2 regions of the Devosia lacusdianchii genome follow, and region 1 is predicted to be linked to the other one. Evidence: predicted binding sites of a transcription regulator. Region 1 holds the regulator's gene; the other holds the start of a gene.

Region 1 (5,511 bases):
ATGGCCCGAAAATCCACGGCCTGGCTCGTTCCAAGACCGATCTGGACGAGATCGTCGTGTCCTCGCTCCGCAAGGCCGGCCTCTTCGAGGAGGTCAAGGATCGCCTCAACGAAGCCGGCACCGGCCTCTCCGGCGGCCAGCAGCAGCGCCTCTGCATCGCCCGCGCCATCGCCGTCGGTCCCGAAGTCATCCTGATGGACGAGCCCTGCTCGGCCCTCGACCCGATCGCGACCGCCATCATCGAGGAACTCATCGACGAACTGCGCGAGAACTACACCATCGTCATCGTGACTCACTCCATGCAGCAGGCTGCCCGTGTGTCGCAAAAGACGGCCTTCTTCCACCTGGGCAATCTGATCGAGGAAGGCGTCACCGAAGACATCTTCACCAACCCGGTCAACAAGCAGACCCAGGACTACATCATGGGCCGCATCGGCTAAGGCGAGGAATCACAATGGCTACCGAACACATCGTTTCGTCCTACAATGACGAGCTTGTTGCTCTCGCCCAGACCATCGCCGAAATGGGCGGGCAGGTCGAAGTCGCGATCGAGAACGGCACCAAATCCCTGCTCAAGCTCGACCGCGAGCTGGCCGACGTCACGATCATTGCCGACCAGCGGATCGACGACATGCAGCGCAAGATCGATGACATGGCCGTCTCGATGATCGCCCGCCGCCAGCCCATGGCGTCGGATCTGCGCGCCATCATCACCGCCATCCACGTCGCTTCCGATCTGGAACGCGTCGGCGACATGGCCAAGCAACTGGCGCGCCGCTCGCTCAAGCTCGAGGGCATGAGCCTGCAACCCACCTTCTACAACGGCGTCAAGAACATGACGGCGCTGGTGCTGCGGCAGATCAAGGAAGCGCTGGATGCCTATTCCAACCGCGATTCCGCCGCCGCTATCGAAGTGTGCAACCGCGACGACGAAGTCGATGCCATGCACACCTCGCTGTTCCGCGAACTCCTCACCTACATGATGGAAGATCCGCGCAACATCACGCCCTGCACGCATCTGCTGTTCTGCGCCAAGAGCCTCGAACGCATCGGCGACCACGCCACCAACATCGCCGAGCGCGCCTACTACTTGCAGACCGGCAAGCAGCTCACCGCCGACGTGCAGGAGCTGCACCGAACCCAGATCAAGGCCTAAGCCGCAAGAAGCGCTGAAGCCTCCCAACCACCGGCCCATACCTCCCCCTTGATGGGGGAGGCTAGGAGGGGGTGGAGCCACACGCACCGACGTGGTGCCAAGAGACCCGACGGGAGCCACCCATGCCCGCGACCATCCTCGTCGTTGAAGACGAAGGCGATATCGCCATCCTGCTGCGCTACAACCTCGAAGCCGAGGGCTTCCGCGTCGTCACCGCCGAAACCGGCGACGAGGCCCAGCACGCCATCCAGGAGAAGCTGCCCGATCTGATCCTGCTCGACTGGATGCTGCCGGAAATCTCGGGCATCGAACTCTGCCGCCGCCTGCGCGCCCGCGAGGAAACGGCCCGCGTGCCGATCATCATGCTCACCGCCCGCGGCGAGGAAGAAGAGCGCGTTCGTGGTCTTGCCACCGGCGCCGACGACTATGTGGTGAAGCCCTTCTCGGTGCCCGAACTGGTCGCCCGCATCCACGCCCTGCTCCGCCGTGCCAACCCGAACCTGGTCACCGCTGCCCTCAAGGTCGGCGACCTGGAGCTCGACCGCACCACCCACCGCGTACGCCGCGCCAACCGCGACGTCCACCTCGGCCCCACCGAATACCGCCTGCTCGAATATCTGATGCGCCATCCGGGCCGGGTATACTCCCGCGAACAACTGCTCGATGGCGTCTGGGGTAACGACGTTTACGTCGATGAGCGCACCGTCGACGTCCATATCGGCCGCCTGCGCCGCGCCATCAACCGCGGCCGCGAATCCGACCCCATCCGCACCGTCCGTGGCGCCGGCTACGCCTTCGACGAGAGATTTGCCCAGGTGGCTTGAGCCCCTTGGGCTTGCTGCTCTCACGGTGCCGTGCGGACGCGCAACCGATCCCCCATGGACCTCATCCTGAGCCTGTCGAAGGACGAGGTCGCGGCCACGGCTTGCCGGGGGCCCAATGACGCGTCATCCACCAGCGCAGCCCCTCCCCCTATCGGGAGGCTGGGAGGGGGCGTTCAACAAAGACACCCCTCACAGCGGATAAAACTCGATCCGCGGCACGCCCTCCTCCAGCCGCACGGTGGCGCCCACGCCATAGACATCAGCGATCCGTTCCGCCGTCAGCACCTCGGCCGGCGATCCAATCGCCACCACCCTGCCCTCGGCCAGCATCACCAGCCGGTGGCAGTAGCGCGCCGCCAGGTTGAGGTCATGCAGCGCCGCCAGCGTCGTCGTCCCCAGCCGCCGCACCAGCGCCAGCAGCTCGAGCTGGTGGCGGATGTCGAGGTGGTTGGTCGGCTCGTCCAGCACCAGGAACGGCGCCTCCTGCGCTAGCGCCCTCGCCACCAGCACCCGCTGCTTCTCGCCGCCCGATAGCGTGCTGAAGCTGCGCCCGGCGCAGTGGGCCATGCCCACCGTATCGAGGCACCGCGCCACGATCGCCCGGTCCTCCGGGCCGTCATTGGACAGCACAGCCTTGTGCGGCATGCGGCCCATGGACACCAGTTCACGCACCGTGAAGTCGAACTCGCCGGTGCGTTCCTGCGCCACCACGGCCATGCGCCGCGCCGCCTCGCGTGCCGAGAGCCGCCACACGTCGTCGCCCAGATGCAGCACTGCCCCGCCCATCGGCTTGAGCACCCGGTAGATGGTGCGCAACAGGCTCGATTTGCCGCTGCCATTGGGACCCACCAGGCCCACGAACTCGCCGTGTTCCACGCCGAACATCACCGAATCGACGATCCGCCGGTCCGCCGCCTCCACCGAGACGCCCTTGACCCATACCTGGTTCATGCCGCCTCCCGCTTGCGGCGCTGCGTCGCCAGCATCCAGATAAAGAACGGCCCGCCCAGCAACGCCGTGATCACGCCCACCGGCAATTCCACCGGAGCAAAGGCCATGCGGGCGATCACGTCGACCCAGATCAGGAAGATCGCGCCCACCAGCACCGCCACCGGCACCACCCGGCGGTGATCGCTGCCGACGAGCATGCGCACCACATGCGGAATGACCAGGCCGACAAAGCCGATCGCCCCGCTCACCGCTACCATCACGCCCGTCAGCAGCGACAGCACCACGAACAGCACCAGGCGCAACTGGCCGACATCGACGCCCAGCGTCCGCGCCGTCTCGTCGCCAACCAGCAGCGCATTGAGCGCCCGCCCGTTGACCGCCAGGTAGATCGTGCCGATCAGCAGCGCCGCGCCAGGCAGTCCCAGGTCGCTCCAGGCGGCTCCACCCAGGCTGCCCAGCAGCCATTCCATGGCGTTGCGCGCCAGCTCGCGATTTTCCGAGGTCAGCACGATCAGGCTTGTCAGCCCCGACAGCGAATAGCCGCAGGCCATGCCGGCCAGCACCAGCCGCAATGGCGACATCTGCCCCCCGGCGATCGCCACCAGGAACACCAGCACGAACGATACCAGCGCGCCGGCAAACGCCCCCGCCGGCACGGCATAAAGTCCAAGTCCGGCCAATGCCCCGGTGCCCAGCACCAGCACAGCGCCCACCGAGGCCCCCGATGAAATGCCCAGCACATAAGGGTCGGCCAACGGATTGCGCACCACCGCCTGCATGGCCACGCCCACGGCCGCGAGCCCACCGCCGACGAGCGCTGCCAGCAGCACGCGCGGCAGTCGCAGCGTCCAGACGATGCCCTCCTCGGCCGCCGTCCAGTCGCCGGCCGCGCCGGTGATCTTGGCCAGGGTGATACGCCACACCAGGCTGGCGTCCAGCGGCACCGGGCCGATGGTCACCGCCAGCGTCAGCGATAGCGCCAGCGCCAACCCAAGGGCCGCAACGATGAGCGCCACCGGCAGCGCCCGCAAATGCTCCCGCCAGCCGGCGGGAGCATTGAGTGTGTCCGTGGTCACGGGAACAGTTCCGGATAGAATCCGGCCGCCAGCGTCCGCACTGCCTCGGGGTTGCGCACGCCCTCGAAGGCCGAAGGCAGCGGCAGCACCACGAAGCGGTCGTTCTGCACGGCCGGCACACTGGCCAGGGCCGGATTGGCCTTGAGCAGCGCAATCTTGTCGGCGGCGCTCACCTGGCCATAGTCGTTGATCACAATCACCTCGGGCGCCCGCGCCACGGCTTCTTCCCAGCTCACATTGGCCCAGGTTTCGTCCACGTCGGCGAACACGTTGACGCCGCCGGCCAGTTCGATCAGGTGCGTCTGCAATGCCTTGCCTGTCGTGTAGATGGCGTCGGTGCCGCTGTCATAGACCATGACCGTCACTGGCGCGACGCCGGCCGCCTTCACCGTGTCCTGCACCGCGCCGATGTCGGCCTTGATGCTCTCGATCAGCGCATTGGCCTTGGGCTGGATGTCGAAGATCTGCCCCAGCTTGGCAATGTCCTCATAGACCACGTCCATGGTCGCGCCCTTGATCAGCGTACCGGTCACCGCATAGGCGTTGATGCCAAGCTCGCCGAGCTTTTCCACCGGCGCCACCGCCGTGTCGCGATAGGCGCTGAGGCGGCCGAAGGTGAAGTCGGCATTGGTGCCCAGCACCACTTCCAGCGATGGCGACCCGGTGCCATCGGACAGGATCGGGATGGCATCGTACTCGGCCTTGAGGCTGTCGAGCACCGGGTGGTTCATATAGGCGGTGCCGACCATTTTGGGCGCCAGGCCCAGCGCCAGCGCCAGCTCGGTGGTATGCCCGTTGAGCGTCACCATCCGCTCCGGCGCCTGCTCGAATACCAGCGTGGTTTCGCCATTCTGGATGGTCAGCGGGTAGCTGGTCTGCTGCGCCAATACCGGCGCCGAAACGGCCAGCAACAGGCCGGCCGCAAACAGGGTCGTCAACTTCATGGGGTCTCTCCAGATGAAAGGGATGGGGTGTCCAGCGGCGCAACATGCTGGACGATCAGGTCGGGCAGCGCCTCGCCGGCGCCGATGACGGTGGTGACGAAGCGCTCCACCGCCGCGCGGTCGAGCAGGCGGTACCATTCGCCGCGCGGATAGGCGGCCAGCAGTGGCCCCTGGCTGCACGGGTAGAGGCAGCCGGTCGTCGCCACCAGGCACTCCTTGCTGAGGCCGGCAGCGGTCAGTGCTTCAGTGAGCGCAATCTTGAGATTGGGAGCGCCGCGGAAATGGCAGCGCGGCCCGGTGCAGACCAGCAGGTGGTGCTTGAAGGGCGGCGCCTTGTTCCAGCCCGGCTTGCCCAGGCTCGGCTTCTGGTCGGTGATCGCCACCGCACCGTCGGTCCGGTCCACAGCGGCCTGTGCCATGCGTCCAAGCATATCGGCGTCGATCAGATCGTCATCGCCCAGCAGCAACTCGACGCCGTCACCGCGCTCGGCCTTCCAATGCGCCAGCACACCTGGAATCCAGGCCGCCAGGCTCTGCGAAAACGGCAACCCCAGCAGTTG
Region 2 (5,511 bases), 320 kb from region 1:
GGTGTCGGACGAGGCCGTCGCGAGCCTCGTGGACCGCGACTTGCCGGTCTACACGGTGCTGGTGCCGATGTATCGCGAGGCGCGGGTGCTGCCGCTGCTGGCCAAGGCGCTCAAGGGCCTCGACTATCCGGCGTCGAAGGTCGAAGTGAAGCTGGTGCTCGAAGAGGATGACGACGAGACCATTGATGCCGCCAAGGCCCTCAATCTGCCGGGCAATTTCGAGATCATCCGGGTGCCGGCCAGCCAGCCCAAGACCAAGCCAAAGGCCTGCAACTATGCGCTGCAATTCTGCCGGGGCGAATTCCTGACCATCTACGATGCCGAGGATCAGCCTGAGCCCGACCAGCTCAAGAAGGCCGTGCTGGCGTTCCGCACCGCCGGGCCAAACCTTGCCTGCGTGCAGGGGCGGCTCAACTATTTCAATCGCGGTGAGAACTGGCTCACCAAGATGTTCACGCTCGAATATTCACAGTGGTTCGATTTCATGCTGCCTGGGCTCGACCGGCTCAAGGTGCCGATCCCGCTCGGCGGTACGTCGAACCACTTCAAACTGGCGGCCCTGCGTCACGTCAACGGCTGGGATCCCTACAACGTTACCGAGGATGCCGATCTCGGCGTCCGGCTGGCGCAGGAGGGGTACACGGTCGGTGTCATCAACTCGACGACCTATGAAGAGGCCAATGGCGTGCTGCCGAGCTGGATCAAGCAGCGCAGCCGTTGGATCAAGGGTTACATGCAGACCTGGCTGGTGCATATGCGGCACCCGGTGCAGCTCTACAGATCCATCGGTCCGGTTGGCTTTTTCGCCTTTCATTTCTTCATCGGCGCGCCGGCTTTCACCGTGTTGCTCAATCCGATCCTGTGGGCGATGACGCTGGCCGTGCTGGTCACCAATACCCAGTCCTTCGGCTGGCTGTTTCCCGAGCCGTTCGGCACTATGGCGGTGTTCAATCTCGTCGTTGGCAACCTGTTCCTGATCTATTTCGGCGTTGTGGCTGCGCTCAAGCGGCGCTATTTCGACCTCGTCCTGGTGGGCGTAACCCTGCCGTTCTACTGGGTGCTGCATTCCATCGCCGGGTACAAGGCGCTCAAGCAACTCATCAGCAATCCCCACTATTGGGAGAAAACCGAGCACGGCACCTCCGCGATCACCCAGGCCAACCTGGCCGAGGTCAAGGCGGAGAACGCGGCATGAGCGCGACAGCCGTGCCGATGATCGTGCGGCGACCCGCACGGGACTGGACAATGCCTGCCGGGCTGCTGGTCGCGATCCTGCTGCTGGTGGTTGGTGGCAATCTGGCTGGTAATGGCGTGTACCCGCAGACGCTTGCTGGTAGTGCTTCGCTGCCCGGATGGGAGCAGGGGAGCCTGTTCCGTGTTGTGGCCGTCTGGGTGGCCAGCTGGCCGGTGCCTGGTCTCGATAGCGCCACCGCGTTGCTGCTGATCTACGTGTTCCTCGCTAGCGTCGGGGCAGTGCTAACGTACCGCTTTCTTCGGGTGAGCGATTGGCCCGCCTGGCAGGCGCTGGCGGCGCTGGCGCTTATCGCGTCGCATGGCTTGATGCTTTATTCCGTGACGACAACCAGTGCGGAATTCCTGCTGGTCATCGCCGCCGGGGCGCTGATCCCCGCCGTTCGGCGGCTGGAGGCGGTGGGCGACGTGCAGTCGATCATCAACTATGGCCTGACCCTGACCTTGCTACTGCTGGCGGGACCGATCCTGGCGGCGCTCATTCCGCTGCTGGTGCTGGCCGTGCCCTTGCGCGAGGCAGAGGCGCGGCAGAAGCCCCAGGTGTTTGCCGCCATGCTGCTGGTCGCAGCGGTTCCCGCGGTCATCATCATTGCCGGTGTGTGGGCGATGGCCGCGCGCGCCAGCATTGGCGTCGATACCCTGGCGGCGCCGTTCCGAGATGTGTTCACGCCGTCGCGGGGACCGTTGCTACCGGGGCTGATCCTGCTCGCCGTGACAGCCCCTGTGGCCGCCGCACTACTGCTGCATCTCGTGGTCCCGGATCGCCGCCGCAAGATATTCACCAGCCTGCTGGCGGTAGCCCTGCCGCTCTACGTGGCGGTCGGCAATAGCCTGTTCGATTGGGGGCTGGCCGTGTGGGCGCCAGCGGCCGTGATGATGGCGACGGTGATTGGCTGGCTTGGTACGACGCGCATTCGGCCATGGATGCGCTGGCTGGTGCTGGCCCTGCTGCTGCTGAGTTCGCTGGGGAGCTGGATGCTGGCCCGATCCTGGGCCGATGCCGCATGGTTGAGCGGTCTGCTGCCCATGCGCCTCTTTAGTTTCCACATCTGATTGTCGGCCATCTAGCCGCCGCAGGCCGGGCTTTTCCGAGCCCCCGCGACGGCTCGCGCGTGCTCGCTCAGTTCTGTCATCCAAACGTCATGCAAGTGTCGCGTGGCTGTCGAAGCTCTGCCCACAGATTGGAATGGTTCGAAATTTCACGCCGTTCAAAGCTGTTGAGGAGCTTCCCTGATGAGCGACCAGACCCCGATCTTCAAGACGTCCCAACTCGAAGCGGCCGATGCTCCGCCGCGCAACATGACGGCCAACCCGACGATGGGTGAATTGATCAGCGCGCGCTTCTCGCGTCGCGGCTTTCTGCAGGGTTCGCTGGCGGTTTCGGCCATTGCCGCGACGGTCAGCCCGCTCGCCATTTTGACCGCTCGCGAAGCCAAGGCGGCCGGCACTTCCGCCTTCTCCTTCACCGAGGTCGAGGCCGGCATCGACGAGACGCACCACGTCGCCGAAGGCTATGACGCCGATATCCTGCTGCGCTGGGGCGATGGCCTGTTCCCCGATGCACCCGAGTTCGATCCGACCAAGCAGACAGCTGCCGCCCAGGCGCGCCAGTTCGGCTATAACAACGACTATGTCGGCTATATCCCGTTCGAGGATTCCTCCGAGCATGGCCTGCTGGTGGTCAACCACGAATACACCAATCCGCACCTGATGTTTCCCGGCATCGTGACGCTGGCCGAGGGCGAGATGACCCTCAACCCGCTCACCAAGGAGCAGGTGGATATCGAGCTGGCGGCCCACGGCGGCACCATCGTCGAGATCAAGAAGACCGACGGCAAGTGGACCGTGGTCAAGGACGGCGCCCTCAATCGCCGCATCACCGTCGAAACGGAAATGGAAATCACCGGCCCTGCAGCCGGCCATGCCCGCCTGCAGACGGTTGCCGATCCCACCGGCAAGAAGGTGTTCGGCACTGTCAACAACTGCGCCGGCGGCGTGACGCCCTGGGGCACCTATGTGATGGCCGAGGAGAATATCCACGGCTACTTCGGCGGCGAGCTGCCGGCTGATCACCCGGAAGCGGCGAACTACGATCGTCTGGGCATTCCGGAAGGCTCCTACGAGTGGTCCAACTTCTACGACCGGTTCGATATCTCCAAGGAGCCGAACGAACCCAACCGCTTCGGCTACATCGTCGAGGTCGACGTGATGGACCCGACCTCGGTTCCCAAGAAGCGGACCGCGCTGGGTCGCTTCAAGCATGAGGGCGCCGAGTCGATCGTCAGCAAGGACGGCCGCGTGGTGTTCTATCTCGGCGACGACGAGCGCTTCGACTACGTCTACAAGTTCGTCACGGCGGGCAAGTTCAACCCCGATGACCGTGCCGCCAACATGGACCTGCTCGATGACGGCACGCTCTACGTGGCCAAGTTCGCCGAAGATGGCACCATCGAATGGATGCCGCTGGTGCAGGGCCAGGGCCCGCTCACCGAGGCAAATGGCTTTGCCAGCCAGGCCGATGTGGTAATCGCCACCCGCCTTGCCGCCGACCTGCTCGGCGCGACCAAGATGGACCGCCCCGAAGACATCCAGCCCAACGGTGTCAACGGCAAGGTCTACGTCATGCTGACCAACAACACCCGTCGCGAAGCAGGCCAGGAAGACGCGGCCAACCCCCGCGCCGAGAACGCCTTCGGCCACATCATCGAGATCGCGGAAGCCGATGGCGATTTCGCCGCCACCACCGGCACCTGGGAAGTGCTGCTCAAGTGCGGCGATCCCTCGATCGCCGAAGTCGGCGCGACCTTCTCGACTGACACCAGTGCCAACGGCTGGTTCGGCATGCCCGACAACTGCGCCGTCGACTCGCTTGGCCGCCTGTGGGTTTCGACCGACGGCAACAGCCCCTCGGGCACCGGCCGTACGGATGGTCTGTGGGCCGTGGATACCGAGGGCGATGCCCGCGCTACGTCAAAGCTCTTCTTCCGCGTGCCGGTTGGCGCCGAAATGTGCGGCCCGCTCTTCACCCCCGATGACGAGACGGCCTTCGTTGCCGTGCAGCATCCGGGCGATGGCGGTGACGACTGGGAAGGCTTCGGCCGCGTGTCCTACTACGAGGACCTCTCGACTCGCTGGCCCGATTTCGACGATGCCTTGCCGGTGCGTCCGTCCGTGGTGGTGATCACCAAGCAGGGTGGCGGCAAGATCGCGGTGTAATGAAAGTACTCGGGGCGCGGTCTAATCCGCGCCCCGATTCTACATCAATTGTCGCTGCCTACTTCCCAATCTCCGCCATGTCATACGGCGTCGTCTGGTAGATCTCATTGATCCAGTTCTGGAAGAGCAGATGAGCATGGCTGCGCCAGCGGTTTTCCGGCGTTGCAGTCGTATCGCCATTGGGGAACAGATTGGCCGGCGGCGGCGTGCCCAGGCCGGCCTTCACGTCCCGCTCATACTCGTCGGCCAGCGAACGATTGTCGTATTCCAGGTGGTTGAGGAAGTGCACGGCGCGATGCTTGGCGTCGCCGAGCATGGAGACGCCGATATCCGCATTGTCGATCAAGACCTCGAGGTCAGCGCCGAGCGTCGTTCGGTCGATGTCGTTGTAACGCGACACCGGGATCATCGGGCTGTCTGAAAATCCGCGCAGGTAGGGCGAGCGCGGGTTCACTACCTGATGGCGGAACACGCCGAAAGCCTTTTCGGCCATGCGGTAGCGCTTGGCGCCGTGGAAATGGTGCAAAGCGGCCTGGGCGCCCCAGCAGATGAACATGGTGTGGTGCACGTTGGTCTGCGTCCAATCCATGATTTCGAGCATTTCCGGCCAGTAGCGCACTTCCTCGAACGGGATGTTGGCGATGGGCGCACCGGTAACGATGAACCCGTCGAACTTGTGCTCCCGCACGTCCTCCCAGGTCTTGTAGAAGGTCTTGAGGTAGTCTTCCGAGGTGTTCTTGGATTGGTGGTCGGTGACCCGCACCAGCGTCAGTTCAACCTGCAGCGGCGTCGAGCCGATCAGGCGGGTGAACTGGGTCTCGGTGCGCTCCTTGTTGGGCATCAGGTTGAGCAGTCCAATGGACAGCGGGCGGATGTCCTGGCGCGCGGCGCGCGTAGAATCCATCACATAGACGCCCTCGTCTTCGAGGGTCTTGCGGGCAGGCAGGTTGTCGGGAATTCGTATAGGCATATCAGCCTCTTGAGCGAGAATGATCGGAAAGCGATTCAGGCTGGCGCGTCTCCATTGGGAGAACGCGCTAACGC

Evidence for each region. Region 1 encodes PhoB, which activates phosphate uptake and scavenging genes when phosphate is short. Its sites were predicted from a motif close to TGTCATNNANCTGTCAT; they were not measured.
Region 2: MF606_RS12985 (PhoX family protein) is a predicted target of PhoB. The motif match lies at 2,379-2,395, and genes of this name have one in related genera.

Annotation. Positions count from the first base shown of each region.
Region 1 is NZ_CP092483.1:2,943,511-2,949,021, forward strand. Features, by position in the region: gene pstB (phosphate ABC transporter ATP-binding protein PstB) at 1-440, shown strand, start outside; gene phoU (phosphate signaling complex protein PhoU) at 455-1,156, shown strand; gene phoB (phosphate regulon transcriptional regulator PhoB) at 1,279-1,980, shown strand; gene MF606_RS14520 (ABC transporter ATP-binding protein) at 2,170-2,931, opposite strand; gene MF606_RS14525 (FecCD family ABC transporter permease) at 2,928-4,007, opposite strand; gene MF606_RS14530 (ABC transporter substrate-binding protein) at 4,004-4,951, opposite strand; gene MF606_RS14535 ((2Fe-2S) ferredoxin domain-containing protein) at 4,948-5,511, opposite strand, start outside.
Region 2 is NZ_CP092483.1:2,626,204-2,631,714, reverse strand. Features, by position in the region: gene MF606_RS12995 (glycosyltransferase family 2 protein) at 1-1,195, shown strand, start outside; gene MF606_RS12990 (hypothetical protein) at 1,192-2,304, shown strand; gene MF606_RS12985 (PhoX family protein) at 2,485-4,467, shown strand; gene MF606_RS12980 (homoserine O-succinyltransferase) at 4,526-5,437, opposite strand; gene MF606_RS12975 (ATPase) at 5,505-5,511, opposite strand, start outside.